Regions from separate parts of the Dechloromonas aquae genome, predicted to be linked through region 2. Evidence: predicted binding sites of a transcription regulator. Region 2 holds the regulator's gene; each other region holds the start of a gene.
The links. Region 2 encodes sigma-54, which starts transcription at its own class of promoters, with help from an activator protein. Its sites were predicted from a motif close to TGGCACGCTTNCTGCTNA; they were not measured.
Positions count from the first base shown of each region.

Region 1: a site for sigma-54 is predicted at 2,819-2,836, ahead of aspA (aspartate ammonia-lyase). Genes of this name have one in related genera too.
Region 3: a site for sigma-54 is predicted at 1,636-1,653, ahead of VX159_RS02340 (prepilin-type N-terminal cleavage/methylation domain-containing protein). Genes of this name have one in related genera too.

Region 1 is NZ_CP144212.1:506,905-511,650, reverse strand. Features, by position in the region: gene VX159_RS02390 (MFS transporter) at 1-386, opposite strand, end outside; gene VX159_RS02385 (methyl-accepting chemotaxis protein) at 804-2,687, shown strand; gene aspA (aspartate ammonia-lyase) at 2,886-4,310, shown strand; gene VX159_RS02375 (dicarboxylate/amino acid:cation symporter) at 4,360-4,746, shown strand, end outside.
Region 2 is NZ_CP144212.1:92,822-97,567, forward strand. Features, by position in the region: gene recX (recombination regulator RecX) at 1-28, shown strand, start outside; gene lptB (LPS export ABC transporter ATP-binding protein) at 25-759, shown strand; gene VX159_RS00500 (RNA polymerase factor sigma-54) at 790-2,253, shown strand; gene hpf (ribosome hibernation-promoting factor, HPF/YfiA family) at 2,268-2,591, shown strand; gene ptsN (PTS IIA-like nitrogen regulatory protein PtsN) at 2,646-3,092, shown strand; gene hprK (HPr(Ser) kinase/phosphatase) at 3,100-4,035, shown strand; gene VX159_RS00520 (PsiF family protein) at 4,094-4,360, shown strand; gene VX159_RS00525 (HIT family protein) at 4,452-4,746, opposite strand, start outside.
Region 3 is NZ_CP144212.1:494,234-498,979, reverse strand. Features, by position in the region: gene VX159_RS02345 (phosphoethanolamine transferase) at 1-1,200, opposite strand, end outside; gene VX159_RS02340 (prepilin-type N-terminal cleavage/methylation domain-containing protein) at 1,237-1,578, opposite strand; gene VX159_RS02335 (tetratricopeptide repeat protein) at 1,765-2,310, shown strand; gene VX159_RS02330 (DMT family transporter) at 2,381-3,280, opposite strand; gene VX159_RS02325 (LysR family transcriptional regulator) at 3,395-4,312, shown strand; gene VX159_RS02320 (hypothetical protein) at 4,354-4,746, shown strand, end outside.

The DNA.
Region 1 (4,746 bases), 410 kb from region 2:
TCGGCGGCAAGCGCGGTCACTGCCGCAGAAATCGCACCGGCGCCCTGCAGGACGCGCCCGACGATCACCCAGTGCAGATCCGGCGCCCAGGCCGCAACGAAGCTGCCAAAGGCGAACAGCAGCAGGCCGGCAATGATCACCGGCTTGCGCCCCCAGTAGTCGGAAGCGATCCCGTAGGGAATCTGGAAGACCGCCTGAGTCAGGCCATAAGCGCCGAGCGCAAAACCGACCAGGGTCAGGTTATCGCCCCCGGGAACGTCCTTTGCGTAGAGCGAAAACACCGGCAGGATCAGGAACAGCCCCAGCATGCGCAGGGCGAAGATGGAAGCCAGCGAAGCGCCAACGCGGCGCTCCTGCGGACTCATGCGGTCGGATGAGGCGGACATGGGCAGGAATCGGGCAGGCCCGGCAGCGATGCCGGGCAACAATCGGGTTGAGTGCTGCAATGCAGCGAAGCCGGGAATATTAACGTGAACACCCGCTGACAGTCCGCCACGGTTGGCCGAAGGGCGCTAGCGATCCGCCGCCGCAAAGGTCGGACAGGGGCGACTGACCCGGCCAGCTCACAAAAGTTCCGCCCCGTCCAGGCGCCGGTTTTTCGGACAAGCTTTCCCCCGAACCATCCGGAAAACCGTCCCCATCTGCCACGCCAGAAAAAATAGCCCTTAAAAATCAACAAAATAAAAAACCTCCGGCGGCCCTCTCGCTGGCACGCCAGATGCAATCGGAAACGCTCCCGCCCCCCCCCCGGAACACGGTCCACGCCGCCAACCCCGGAAAACGCCCCCGCCCCCGGAGCCTCCATGTCCCTCAAAACCCGCCTGCTGCTGTGTATTGCCGCGCTGGTTGGCAGCGTCATCGCCATCCAGTCAATCCTCTCCTATCACCGCCTGCATACTGAAATCCGCCGCGGCATCGAACAGGAACTGCTGGCCAGCATTGCCGGCAACCGCCAGGCACTGGCCCAATGGCTGGGCCAGCGTCGGGCGGCAATCGATGCGCTGGGCACCCGCCTCGGCGCCGGCGACGAGTTGCAGGCCGGTCTGCAGCAGGCACAACAGGCTGGCCTTTTCGACCAGACCTTTGCCGGTTTTGCCGACCGGCAGATACATTACCACCTCGCCGCCAAGCGCCCGCCGGCCGGCTACGACCCGACCGCCCGCCCGTGGTACCGGCTGGCCAGTGAACGCCAGGAAACCAGCGTTACCGCGCCCTATCTCTTTTCCAGCGCGCAGAAACTCGGCATCACCGTCGCCAGCCCGATCCGCCGCGACGGCCGCATCGTCGGCGTCGCTGCCGGCGACATCCTGCTTGGCGAAGTCAGCGCCAGCGTCCGCGACATGCGACTGCGCGGCGGCTATGCCTTTCTCGCTACCCGTGACGGCCGCATCGTCGCCCACCCACAGAGCGATGCCAGCTTGCGCCCGGTCGGCGAAGTCATCCCCGGCCTCACCCCGGAACTGCTGGCGCTGGCCGGCAACGACGCCCCCGTGCGCGAACTGACGCTCGACGGCCGCGCCAGCTACTTCGCCGCGACCGCGATCCCCGGTTCGGATTGGGTACTCGCCTGCGTCATCGACCAGGCGGAAGTGCTGGCGCCGCTGCACGCGCTACTGCTCCAGCAATGGCTGGCCGGCCTTGCCTGCGCTGGCCTCGGCGTTGCCTTGGCCGCCTACGTGCTGCGCCGGCTGCTCGGCGGCCTGACCACCTTGCGCGACGCGCTGACCGAGATCGCCGCCGGCGAAGCCGACCTGACCCGCCGACTGCCCGCACACAACAATGACGAGGTTGGCCAGACTGCCGCCGCCTTCAACCGCTTTGTCGCCAGCCTGCACGACCTCTTTGCCGAAGCCCGCAGTCAGGCCGCCCGCCTCGACCGCGAACTGGCCGCGCTCAAAGCCACCACCGGGCAAGTCGCGCAAGCCGCAGCCGAGCAGCGCGACGCGGCCAGTCGCAGCGCCGCCAGTATCGAGCAACTGACCGTCAGCATCGGCCAGATTGCCGACAACGCCGCCAGCGGCGAACAACTGGCGCGGCAGGCCGACGAAATCTCGCGTGGCTCGGCCTGCGCCGTCGGCGACCTGGCCAGCGACATTGCGGAAATTTCGCTCGCGGTCGGTCGCCTCGATACCACGCTCAACACCCTTGGCAGCCGCTCGCACGCGATGAACGACATCATCGGCGTGATCCGCGAAATCGCCGACCAGACCAACCTGCTCGCGCTCAACGCCGCCATCGAGGCCGCCCGTGCCGGCGAGCAGGGGCGCGGTTTTGCCGTCGTCGCCGACGAAGTGCGCAAGCTCGCCGAGCGCTCGGCCAAGGCCACCGTCGAGATCGGCAGCCTGATCGATGCCACCGACCGCGAAATCCAGTCGGCGCTGGCCGGCATGGCCCAGACACAAGCGTCGGTCAGCGCCGGAATCGCGGCCTCGCACACGGTTGCCGGCCGGATTGACGGCATTCGCAGCGAAGTCGCCGGCGTCGTCGCGACGATCCGCGACATTGCCAGCGCCACCCGCGAACAGAGCGGCGCCGCCAACGACATGGCCACGGTCGCCGCAACCGGCAGCCGCCTTGCCCGCGCCAACGATCAGGCGATCGGCAACGCCCGCGATGCCATCGGCGAACTCAGCCGGCTGGCCAGCGAGCTCAATGCACTGAACGCCCGCTTCCGCCTGCACAGCTGACCCCGGCCAGCCACTACCGCCGTTCGGAAAACCGAACAGCGCATCGGGCAGATTTTCGGAAAGCCGTCGCCCGACCCCCGACCAAAGGAAAAAAATACAATTTTTTCAATCAGTTAAATAACCCACCGGGCTGGCACGCGACCTGCAATAGAAAAACCATCGGGCGCACCGCCGCCCGACCGCACCAAGGAGACAAAAATGAACAAAGCAACTTTCCGCAGCGAACACGACCTGCTCGGCGACCGCGATGTCCCGAGCGCGGCCTACTACGGGGTGCACACCCTGCGCGCACTGGAGAACTTCCCGATCACCGGGATCGCGATCTCGGTCTACCCCGACCTGATCCGCGCCCTGGCCCAGATCAAGAAGGCCGCTGCCCAGGCCAACCTGCAGCTCGGCCTGCTCGACGCGACGCGCGCCGAGGCCATCGTCGGCGCCTGCCGCGAAGTGATCGACGGCCAGTGGCATGAGCAGTTCGTGGTCGATGTGATCCAGGGCGGTGCCGGCACCTCGACCAACATGAACGCCAACGAGGTGATCGCCAACCGCGCCCTCGAACTGCTGGGCAAGGAGCGCGGCGACTACAAGGCGCTGCACCCGAACGAACACGTCAACATGAGCCAGTCGACCAACGACGTGTACCCGACCGCGCTCAAGCTCGCCACCTATGTCGGCATCTTCCGCCTGGTCGACGCCATGGCCTACCTGCGCAAGGCCTTCGAACGCAAGGCCGACGAATTCGCCGACGTACTCAAGATGGGTCGCACCCAGCTGCAGGACGCGGTGCCGATGACCCTCGGCCAGGAATTCTCGACCTACGCGGTGATGCTCGGCGAAGACGAGGAACGGCTCAAGGAAGCCGCGCTGCTGATCCGCGAAATCAACCTCGGCGCTACCGCTATCGGCACCGGCATCAACGCCGACCCCGACTACGCGGCGCTGGTCTGCCGCCGCCTCGCCGAAATCAGCGGCGTGCCGGTGGTCACCGCCCCCAACCTGATCGAAGCGACGCAGGATTGCGGCAGCTTCGTGCAACTCTCCGGCGTCCTCAAGCGGGTCGCGGTCAAGCTGTCCAAGGTCTGCAACGATCTGCGCCTGCTCTCCTCCGGCCCGCGCGCCGGCTTGGGCGAGATCAACCTGCCGCCGCGTCAGGCCGGCTCGTCGATCATGCCGGGCAAGGTCAATCCGGTGATTCCGGAAGTAATGAACCAGATCGCCTTCGAAGTGATCGGCAACGACGCCACCGTCACCTTCGCCGCTGAAGCCGGCCAGCTGCAGTTGAACGCCTTCGAGCCGATCATCGCCCACAGCCTGTTCAAGAGCGTGCTCCACCTGTCCAACGGCTGCCGCGTGCTCGCCGACCACTGCGTCGCCGGCATCACCGCCAACCGCGAACGGCTGCGCGAATCGGTCGAACAATCGATCGGCATCGTCACCGCGCTCAACCCCTACATCGGCTACGCCAACGCCACCGAAGTCGCCGCCGAAGCCTTCCGCAGCGGCCGGGGTGTTGCCGAAATCGTCCTCGAACGCGGCCTGATGAGCGGCGAACAACTGGCCGCCGTGCTGCAACCGGAAGTGCTGACCAAGCCGCAGCGCCTGAGCACGGTCAACGCCCGCTGAAGGCAAAAACCGACAACAACGCAGAGTTCAATCACGAAGGAAAATTGAGATGAAAATGAATCGCCTGACTACCTGGATCGGTATCGCGCTGGTCCTCGGCATCATCGTCGGCTACGCCTGCAACACGCTGGCGCCGACGCCGGCAGCGGCCAAGGAAATCGCCAGCTATTTCGGCATCCTGACCGACATCTTCCTGCGCTTGATCAAGATGATCATCGCCCCGCTGGTCTTCGCCACCCTGGTTGCCGGCCTCGCCAACATGGGCGACTCCAAGGCCGTCGGCCGCATCGGCGGCCGCGCCATCGGCTGGTTCATCGGCGCCTCGTTCTGCTCGCTGCTGATCGGTCTGGTCTTCGCCAATCTGCTCAAGCCCGGCGAAGCCCTGAGCGTGCCGCTGCCCGAATCGGCCGCCGGTCTCAACCTCAAGACCAGCGCG
Region 2 (4,746 bases):
CGTCCTGCGCGGAGATGATGAATCATGAGCAGCACCCTCGCCCGCCTGTCGGCACACAACCTGAAGAAACGCTACAAGGCCCGCACCGTGGTCGAGGATGTGTCGTTCAATGTCGGCGCCGGCGAGGTGGTCGGTCTGCTGGGGCCCAACGGTGCCGGCAAGACTACCTGTTTCTACATGATCGTTGGCCTTGTCGCCTCGGATGGCGGCGAGGTCTATATCGACGACGAACGCCTGACCCATCTGCCGATGCATCGGCGCGCGCAGCAGGGTTTGTCCTACCTGCCGCAGGAGGCTTCGGTCTTCCGCAAGCTCAACGTCGAGGACAACATCCGGGCGATTCTCGAACTGCTCGACCTGCCCGAGAGCGAGGTCAATGCCCGGCTCGAAAACCTGCTCGGCGAACTGCACATTGGCCATGTTCGCCATGTCAATGCCGCCGCCCTGTCGGGTGGCGAGCGGCGGCGAGTCGAAATTGCCCGGGCGCTGGCGACCAATCCGCGCTTCATCCTGCTCGATGAGCCTTTTGCCGGTGTCGACCCGATTGCCGTGCTGGAGATTCAGAAAATCATCCGTTTCCTCAAAGAGCGCGGGATCGGCGTGCTGATCACCGATCATAATGTGCGCGAAACCTTGGGGATCTGCGATCACGCCTACATCATCAATGCCGGGCACGTGCTCGCCTCTGGACGCCCGGACGAAATCGTCGATAATGAAAGCGTGCGCAAAGTTTATCTCGGCGAGCATTTCCGCCTCTGACGCACCCAGGCCCGGAAACCCGCAGCAACAATGAAGCCCGCCCTCCAGCTCAAACTCTCCCAGCATCTGGCGCTGACGCCGCAACTGCAACAGTCGATCAAACTGCTGCAGCTGTCGACCATCGAGATGCAACAGGAGATTGAGCGTTACCTGCTTGAGAACCCGCTGCTCGAGCGCGACGATGACGTGCCGGAGTCCTTTGCCTCGGCCCAGTCCTTCGACAGCCCCTACCAGCAGGAGGCGAGCCAGTCTGAGACTGCTTCCGAACCGGCTGCGCAGGGCGATGATCGCGATAGCGAGCCCCCGATCACTCCGGCCGATGTCGACGATGACCGCTGGGCCAGCGATGCCGGTACCTATAGCGGTGCCGGGCGTGACGAGGACGACGACAGCGACGCCCAGGATATCCACGCGGCAACGACCAGCCTGCGCGATCATCTCGGCTGGCAGTTGGGGATGACCCAGTTGTCGGAGCGCGACCGCTCGCTGGTCCGTTTCCTGATCGAGGCCCTCGACGACGACGGCTATCTATCAACGCCGCTGGTCGAATTGTGGGAAACCCTGCCGCCGGAATACGAAATCGAGCTCGAAGAACTCGAAATCGCGCTCAAGCACATCCAGAATTTTGACCCGACCGGGATTGGCGCCCGTTCGCCGCAGGAGTGCCTGGCTTTGCAGTTGCGGGCTTTGCCCGTCAGCCGGGAGGGCGAGTTGGCACTGCGGATCGTCGAGCAGCATCTGGAACTGCTGGCCGCCCGTGATTTTGCCAAGCTCAAGCGCCTGACTTCCTCCGACGATGCCGCCCTGAAGGCTGCGCACGCGCTGATCGTCAGCCTGAATCCACGACCCGGTGCGCATTTTGCAGCGCACGATGCGCGCTACATTACGCCCGACGTGATCGTCAAAAAGCTCAAGGGCAAGTGGACGGCTTACATCAACCCCGATGCCTATCCGCGCTTGCGCGTCAATCGTCTCTATGCCGAAATCCTGGCCCAGCAGCGGCGTGGCAATGGCAACCTGACGGGCCAGTTGCAGGAAGCCCGCTGGCTGATCAAGAACGTGCAGCAGCGTTTCGACACCATCCTGCGGGTGTCGCAGGCGATCGTCGAGCGCCAGAAGCAGTTCTTTGAACACGGCGAGGTCGCAATGCGCCCGCTGGTTCTGCGCGAAATCGCCGATATTCTCGATTTGCACGAGTCGACCGTGTCACGCGTCACCAGCCAGAAGTTCATGGCCACCCCGCGCGGCATCTTCGAACTCAAATATTTCTTCGGCAGTCATGTGTCCACCGATACCGGTGGCGCTTGCTCTGCAACTGCCATCCGGGCACTGATCAAGCAATTGATTGGGGCCGAGGATGGCAAAAAGCCCTTGTCGGATAGTCAAATATCCGAAATACTAGGCCAGCAGGGAATCGTTGTAGCCCGACGGACGGTAGCGAAGTACCGTGAGTCGCTCAACATCCCGCCGGTCAATTTACGCAAGACCCTGTAGAGAGAGGAGAAAACATGAATCTGCAGATCAGTGGTCACCACATCGAAGTTACGCCGGCTCTGCGCGAATACGTCGAGAACAAGCTGGACCCCGTGGTTCGTCACTTTGACAAGGTGACGGGCGTGAACGTCGTCCTGTCCGTCGAAAAGCTCAAGCAGAAGGCCGAAGTGACCATGCATGTTCCGGGTAAGGATCTGCATGTCGAAGAAGCCGGCGACGACCTGTACGCCGCCATCGACGCCCTGTTTGACAAGCTGGATCGTCAGGTCCAGAAGCACAAGCAGAAGCTGCAGGATCACCATCGCGGCGAAAAGCCCACCCTGCAAGCTGCCGAATAAGCACTGCCCGGCCGTGCTTCCTTGGGGAGTACGGCCTTTGCTTTATCTTTTCCTATGAATCCCCTGAACACTATCCTGTCTGCCGACCGCGTTGTCCTCGACCTTGAGGCCACCAGCAAAAAGCGGGTCTTCGAGCAGGCGGGCCAGCTTTTCGAAGCGCAACTGGGCATTGCCCGGGCCCAGATTTTCGACAGCCTGTTTGCCCGTGAAAAGCTGGGCTCCACTGGCATCGGCCAGGGCATTGCCATCCCGCACGGCCGGATCAAGGGCCTCAAGCAGGCGGCTGGAGCCTTTTTTCGTCTTGGCACGCCGGTGCCGTTTGATTCGCCCGACGGTCGTCCGGTCAATCTCCTGTTTGTCCTTCTGGTGCCCGAACAGGCCACCGAGGCGCATCTGCAGATTCTTTCCGAACTGGCGCAGCGTTTTGCCGAACGCAGCTTCCGCGATTCACTGAACAGCGCCGAAGACGCCGCTGCCGTGCTGCAGCTTTTCACCGCCTGAGGCCTGCGTGCGCCACATCAGCCTGGTTCAGTTGTACAAGGATAACCGTGAGAAGCTGATGCTCTCCTGGTTGCTGGGTGAGGACAACGATCGCCGGATCGAGATCAAGGAATCGAATAACTACGGCGCCGATGTGGTCGGGCACATCAACATCATTCACCCCGAACGCCTGCAGGTGATGGGGAAAGCCGAATATGACTGGGCTTACCGGATTGGCGAGCGCCGGTTCGGGCAGATGCTCAACGATCTGCTGGCAGCGCAGCCGCCGGCGGTGATTGTTGCCGATGGCCTGAGTCCGCCGGAGATGCTGACCGAGGGTTGTACCCGGACCAACACCCCGCTGCTGTTGACCCCCAAGCATTGCTCCGGGGTGATTGACCTGCTGCGCATCTACCTGTCGGCCCGGCTGGCCGATACGGTCAGTCTGCACGGCGTGTTCATGGACGTGTTCGGCATGGGCGTCCTGATTACCGGCGATTCCGGGGTCGGCAAATCCGAGTTGGCGCTTGAATTGATTTCCCGCGGCCACGGCCTAGTTGCCGACGATGTGGTCGAAATGGGGCGGATTGCGCCGACTACCATTGAGGGCCGCTGTCCCGGCATGTTGCGCGACTTTCTTGAAGTGCGCGGCCTTGGCCTGTTGAATATCCGCACCATCTTCGGCGAGACCGCTTCGCGCCGCAAGATGAAGCTGAAGCTGATTGTCCATTTGCAGAAAACCGCCAATCAGGGTGATGCGCCGCGCTTGCCACTGGATGCGCAAACCCAGGAAGTACTGGGCATTCCGATCCGCAAGGTGGTGATTCCGGTGGCGGCCGGCCGTAACCTGGCGGTGCTGCTTGAGGCGGCAGTGCGTAACACCATCCTGCAATTGCGCGGGATCGACAGCATGCAGGATTTCATGGAACGTCAGCAGCGGATGATGCTTGACGAGGATGCCTGAAAGCCCGATAGTCGGCCCGCGTGTCTATCCATTTGCGATCTTTTTCCGGGAGACCTTGATGAAAAAATCCGTATGCCTGTTGCTGCTTGCCTTTGCTGCCGGTTCTGCGCTGGCGGTCGATGATTGCGAGTCTCGTGCCGCCGAGAAAAAATTGGCCGGCGCAGCCAAAACCAGCTTCTTGAAAAAATGCCAGGCCGACGTCAAGGCCACGCCGGAGTTCGCCGCTTGCGATCAGAAAGCCGGTGAGAAGAAGTTGGCCGGCGCCGCCCGCAGCAGCTTCATGAAGAAATGCGTGCATGATGCCCAGGGCGCTGCCGCCAAGTAAGCCCGCTGTAATCGGTTTTTGAAAAAAGCCCCGGTGGCCAAACAGGCTGCCGGGGCTTTTGCTTGTCCGGAACGGCGGGCGGCTTGCGCGTTCAGTTGGGGCCGTTGGCGGCGGCAAGCGCCGTTGTCAGCGCCGCTGCGAGTGCATCATCGCTTACCTGCGGGCGAACCGCGTTCGGCGTACGCTGCGGCTGGCCCCACACCGGCTCGGGGAAGTGGCGGTCATCCTGCCAGCGGGGAATCACGTGCCAGTGCACATGCGGCACCATGTTGCCGAAGCTGGCAAGGTTGATCTTGTCTGGCGTAAACAGTTCGCGCACCACGCGCTCAACGGCAAACACCGTCTGCATCAGTTGTTGTTGCTGCGTCGGGTCCAGATCGCTCATC
Region 3 (4,746 bases), 400 kb from region 2:
AATCACCACCAACTTTCTTTTTTCCGGGCGGCTCAGCAACACCTTTTCCAATGCCGGCACAACATGCCCATCGTGCTCTGCAGACTGCGTATAGTCCGCTGCATTGAGGAAATGACGGTACTCAGCCCTCTCGGCATGCAGTACGATCGTTGAATCATGCATCCCCAGAGGCGACTGGTTTGAGAGCCAGTGAGTCTCCCAACCTGCGGCACGAAAGACGTCCAATACCGAGGGAACTGACATGGGGGGCAAGCCCTGTTCATCAAGGACCCCGGTTAATAAGCTGGGCACAGAAAGCCTGGTGGTTGGCCACGCTGTCAGCAAATCGCTCAAGCTGGCCGCTGCACCGATTTTTTCAATTTCAGGCGTTGTTTGCCGAGCATATCCATTGGCGTGCCAATGTTTCGGGTTGGCCGACTCGCCGATGACCAGCACCACCAATTCGCTCGAGTTCTCTCTTGCAGTCTGCGCATTGATATTGATTTTTTTGAAGCTTTCACGCGCAGCATCCAATCGTTTCTGCTCGGCGAAATAAGTACCCAGCCGAAACGGAACCCCAAGAGGGAAGCTGGGCGTCACGACCTTATCCATGCCAAAAGTTACATCTTTAAGCAAAGATAAAGTACTGACCGATTGCTCTCCGCGCGCATTGCTTGCTTCGGGCACGACTTCTGACTCCAGGCTTAGCTCAGCCAATGCCATACTGGCGAAAGGAATCAGCATTCCTGCCCCGAGTAAACGCCACATCCGGTGAGGGCGGCAGAATTGGCGAAACGCAATTCGCCGGAATTCGCAGAAAAAGGCAATCCCGATAGCCACTCCGCTCCCGAGCAACAATAAGCCTTTGGCATACCCAAGGTACTCACTCGCCTCGACGAAGTTGGTTTCGCCAATCACCGCCAGCACGTGCGCCGAAGAAGGGGATGCATAGCGCCAGATATAGTAAGACTCGAATGGCACCAACAATGCGAACGGGAGACCGAGCAGCAGCAGCACCCCCAGCCGCCGCTGAGTCCACGCGAACACCCCAAAAAACATGCATAGCGTCAGCGCCAGTCCATACTGGAATGCGTGCATGCGGTCCTCTGCCAAACATAGCCAGAGCACATCCGGCACCAACAAAACCGCCAGCAGGATCAATGGCCGCGCCACAAAAGCCCCTGTCATAAAAATCAAGTCGGCAAAAAAAAGGTTGGCCATGGTGGCCAACCTTTTCGGAATCAACGAGCGATTGACTTAGCTACCCAGCGAGCAAGAGCCAGCATCGTAATTGCAGGTCACCGTCTTCACGCCACGGGAAGCCTTGAAGGTAGCGGTACCGGTGGCCAGCGCGGTCGGCAGGGTGCCGGAACCATTACAAGCGGCCAGGGCGGTGGTGGACAGCAAGCCGGTATCGTTATTGGCGTTGGCAGCGGCCATGCCACGGGCGACGGCAGTCGCTTCAGCCAGACAGGCGGCGTCGGCGGACTTTTCGGTGTAGCTCTTGTACTGCGGCAGAGCCACGGCAGCCAGAATACCGATGATGGCGACGACGATCATCAGTTCGATCAGGGTGAAACCTTGTTGTGCGCTTTTCATTTCAGACTCCTTGAGTGGTGAGTGAGACGGGAACCTGTTTGGCCCGACGTATTACCTTAGGCAGATTCCGTGCCATGTCAAAAATAACAAATTTACTGAAAGAAACAAGGCAATCGCCCCCAGAACCGGCTACAGCAAGGTTTTGGCACAAGCAAGGCTGTGCCATGCCTGCCAATTTGCGTCACAATGTCACATCCTCCGACGCTGGCTGGAGGAGTTTCTCTCACTCTGACCACCACCCTGCTGATGCCCCTACCCTCTCCTGCCCTGCTCAGTCTGGACGCTGCGCTGGCGCTGACCGGCCTGAGCAAACGCACCCTGTGGCGACGGATTGCCGAGGGCGGGCTGCGCAAGCAGGAAGCCGAGGGTAGCAAACAAGCCACTGCGCTGGTTCTTGACGACGTTTTGCTTCTGGCCGGGCTGATGCTGGATGCCGAGAATTATGCCTTGCTGCAGCTTGCCGACGCAGGCGATGCCACCGCCCAGACCGAGATTGGCCAGTCCCTGCTGCAGCGGCAACGGTACGCTGCAGCAGTCTACTGGCTGACCCGGGCGGCAGAACAGGGCGCCGCCGACGCGATGCAATGCCTGGGGCACTGCCATGCGACCGGCCAGGGCCTGCCGCGCGACGGGCACCTGGCCCTGATGTGGATTGCCAAGGCAGCGGCGGCGGGGCATCCGATTGCCCGGCGGCAGATCGCTGGCCTCTGCCCGCCCTCCCGGCACGACTGAAGTCGGCCGATCGGCCGACGCTGCCTAAAAATGCGGCACTCCCACGGTCGACCGTGAAAAACCGCAAAATTCACTTGCGCGTGACCAGCAACACCCCGGCAACCACCAGCGCGGCACCGCCCAATTGGTGCAGGGAAAGCGGTTCGTCGAGCAAGGTCCAGCTGAAGAACAGGGTCAGCATCGGCCCCAGGGTGCCAATCAATACGGTGCGGGCCGAACCGATGCGACGGATCGCCGCCGACTGCCAGAATACCGGCAGCACGGTCGAGAACAAGGCCATTCCGGCGCCATAGGCGTACACCGGCCACGGCTGAATCAGCGCGGCAAGCGGTTCGCTGAGCAGGAAGTGAAGCTGCGCGGCGGCCGTCGACACCAGCAATCCGAGCGCCGAAAAGCGGGCCGAGCCGATGCGGTGCACCGCCACCTCGGCGCCGGCGCTGTAGCACGCGTAGGTCAGCGCCGAGCCAAAGACGAAGGCGGCGCCGATCAGCACGCTGCGGGTATCGCCGGCCAGTTGCAGATCATGGGCAAAGGCCAGCCCGATCCCGGCGTAAGAGAGCAGCAGCGCCGGAATCAGCCGCCGGTCGAAACGCTTGCCGAGGAAAAGCACGCCAACAACGATGGTCAACGTCGGGTAGGTAAACAGAATCAGCCGCTCGAGCCCGGCCGAGATGTACTGCAGACCGAGGAAATCGAGCATGCTCGAGGCGTAGTAGCCAAGCAGGCCAAGTACCACCAGCAAGCTCCAGTCGCGCCGGCTGAGCGGCTCGCCACTGCGCAGCGCCGCCAGCCCGGCGACCAGGAAAAAGGGCAGCGACAGCGCCATGCGCAGCGCCAGCAGGGTGATCGCCTCGACCGGCGCCGCAGCGTAGGCGAGCTTGACGAAAATCGCCTTGAGCGAGAAACCAAAGGCAGCGAGCAGCGCCAGCGCAATGCCGAGACGTTCGGCAGACCAGTTCTTCCAGGGCATTGGTGATTTTCCTTGAGCAGCACGGCGACTGAGCATTGGCCGTACCCGAATGATGCAAGCTGCGATAGCGGCTTACAATTGGCCTTTCCCCACGCAAGCATTCGTCGCAGACGAATGCTGATCACCATGTACTACGACCTGACCGACCTCCGCGTATTTGTCGCCATCGCCGAATGCCAGAATCTGACTCGCGGCGCCGAGCGCGCGCACCTGGCGCCGTCGTCGGCCAGCCACCGCATCCGCCTGCTCGAAGAGAGCATCGGCACGCCGCTGCTGCTGCGCCAGGCGCGCGGGGTGAGCCTGACCCGCGCCGGCGAAGCCCTGCTCCGCCACGCTCGCCAGGTCTTCGCGCAGCTGGAACAGATGCACGCCGACCTCGCCCCCTTTGCCGCCGGCGTGCGCGGCCACGTCAGCCTGTGGGCCAACACCCACGCCACCCACAGCTTCCTGCCCGACGACCTGGCCGGCTTCCTGCGCCGGCAGCCGCAGGTCAGCGTCACGCTGGAAGAGCGCACCAGCCCGGAAATCGTACTCGCAGTCGCACGCGGCGAAGTCGAAGTCGGCGTCGTCGCCGAGCGGGTCGAAGGCGCCGATGTCGAATTGCTGCCTTACCGCGCCGACCGCCTGGTACTGATCGCGCCACCCGGCCACCCACTCGCCGGCCAGCGCAACACCACCTTTGCCGAAGTCCTCGACCAACCCTTCGTGATGCTGCACGCCGGTTCGGCGATCCACACCTTCACCATGAACGCGGCCGCCGCACTCGGCCGCCACCTCGACGTACGGATTCAGGTGCGCAGCTTCGAGGCGGTCTGCCGCATGGTCGCCGCCGGCGTCGGCCTCGGCATGGTGCCGAAAAGCGCAGTCTCCGCCGGCACATCTGCCGTACCGGCCGTAGTCGAACTCGACGAAGCTTGGGCGCAACGCGATCTGCAGGTCTGCGTGCGCAAGCGCGAACTGCTCTCCGGCTTCGCCCTGGCGCTGGTTGACAGCCTGCTCGCCTCGGGTGCGCGGGCTACAATGGGCGCTTAAGCGGCCCGCCGCAGAATTTTCGCCTATTCAACGAGTTGACCGTGACAACCAGCATTTTTGCCCAGTTCCCCCGCCTGCGAAGGCATGCTCCTCTGGCCACATCGCACCCCACTGCCGGTCCCCGTCCGGGTCGCTGGCTGTATGCGCTGCTACTGGGGATGGGCGTGCTGGCCATGCAATCAGCCGGGGCCAACTGCCGCATTGCCTACGACCTCGGCTCATCGGGGATTCGCGCCGGCAGCTCAGACGGTGGCGACAACCCGAAACGCGAACTGCCGGCACTGACCCGCCTGTGGGCCGGCGACGGGATCGACGCGATCGGCAGCGACACCGCGCACACCCTGCGCCAATTACGCGCTCAATTGCCGCTACCCGCCAACTGCGCCCAACTCGGCGCCGGGTATTCGGCCTGGCGCCTCGCCTACCAGCGCGAC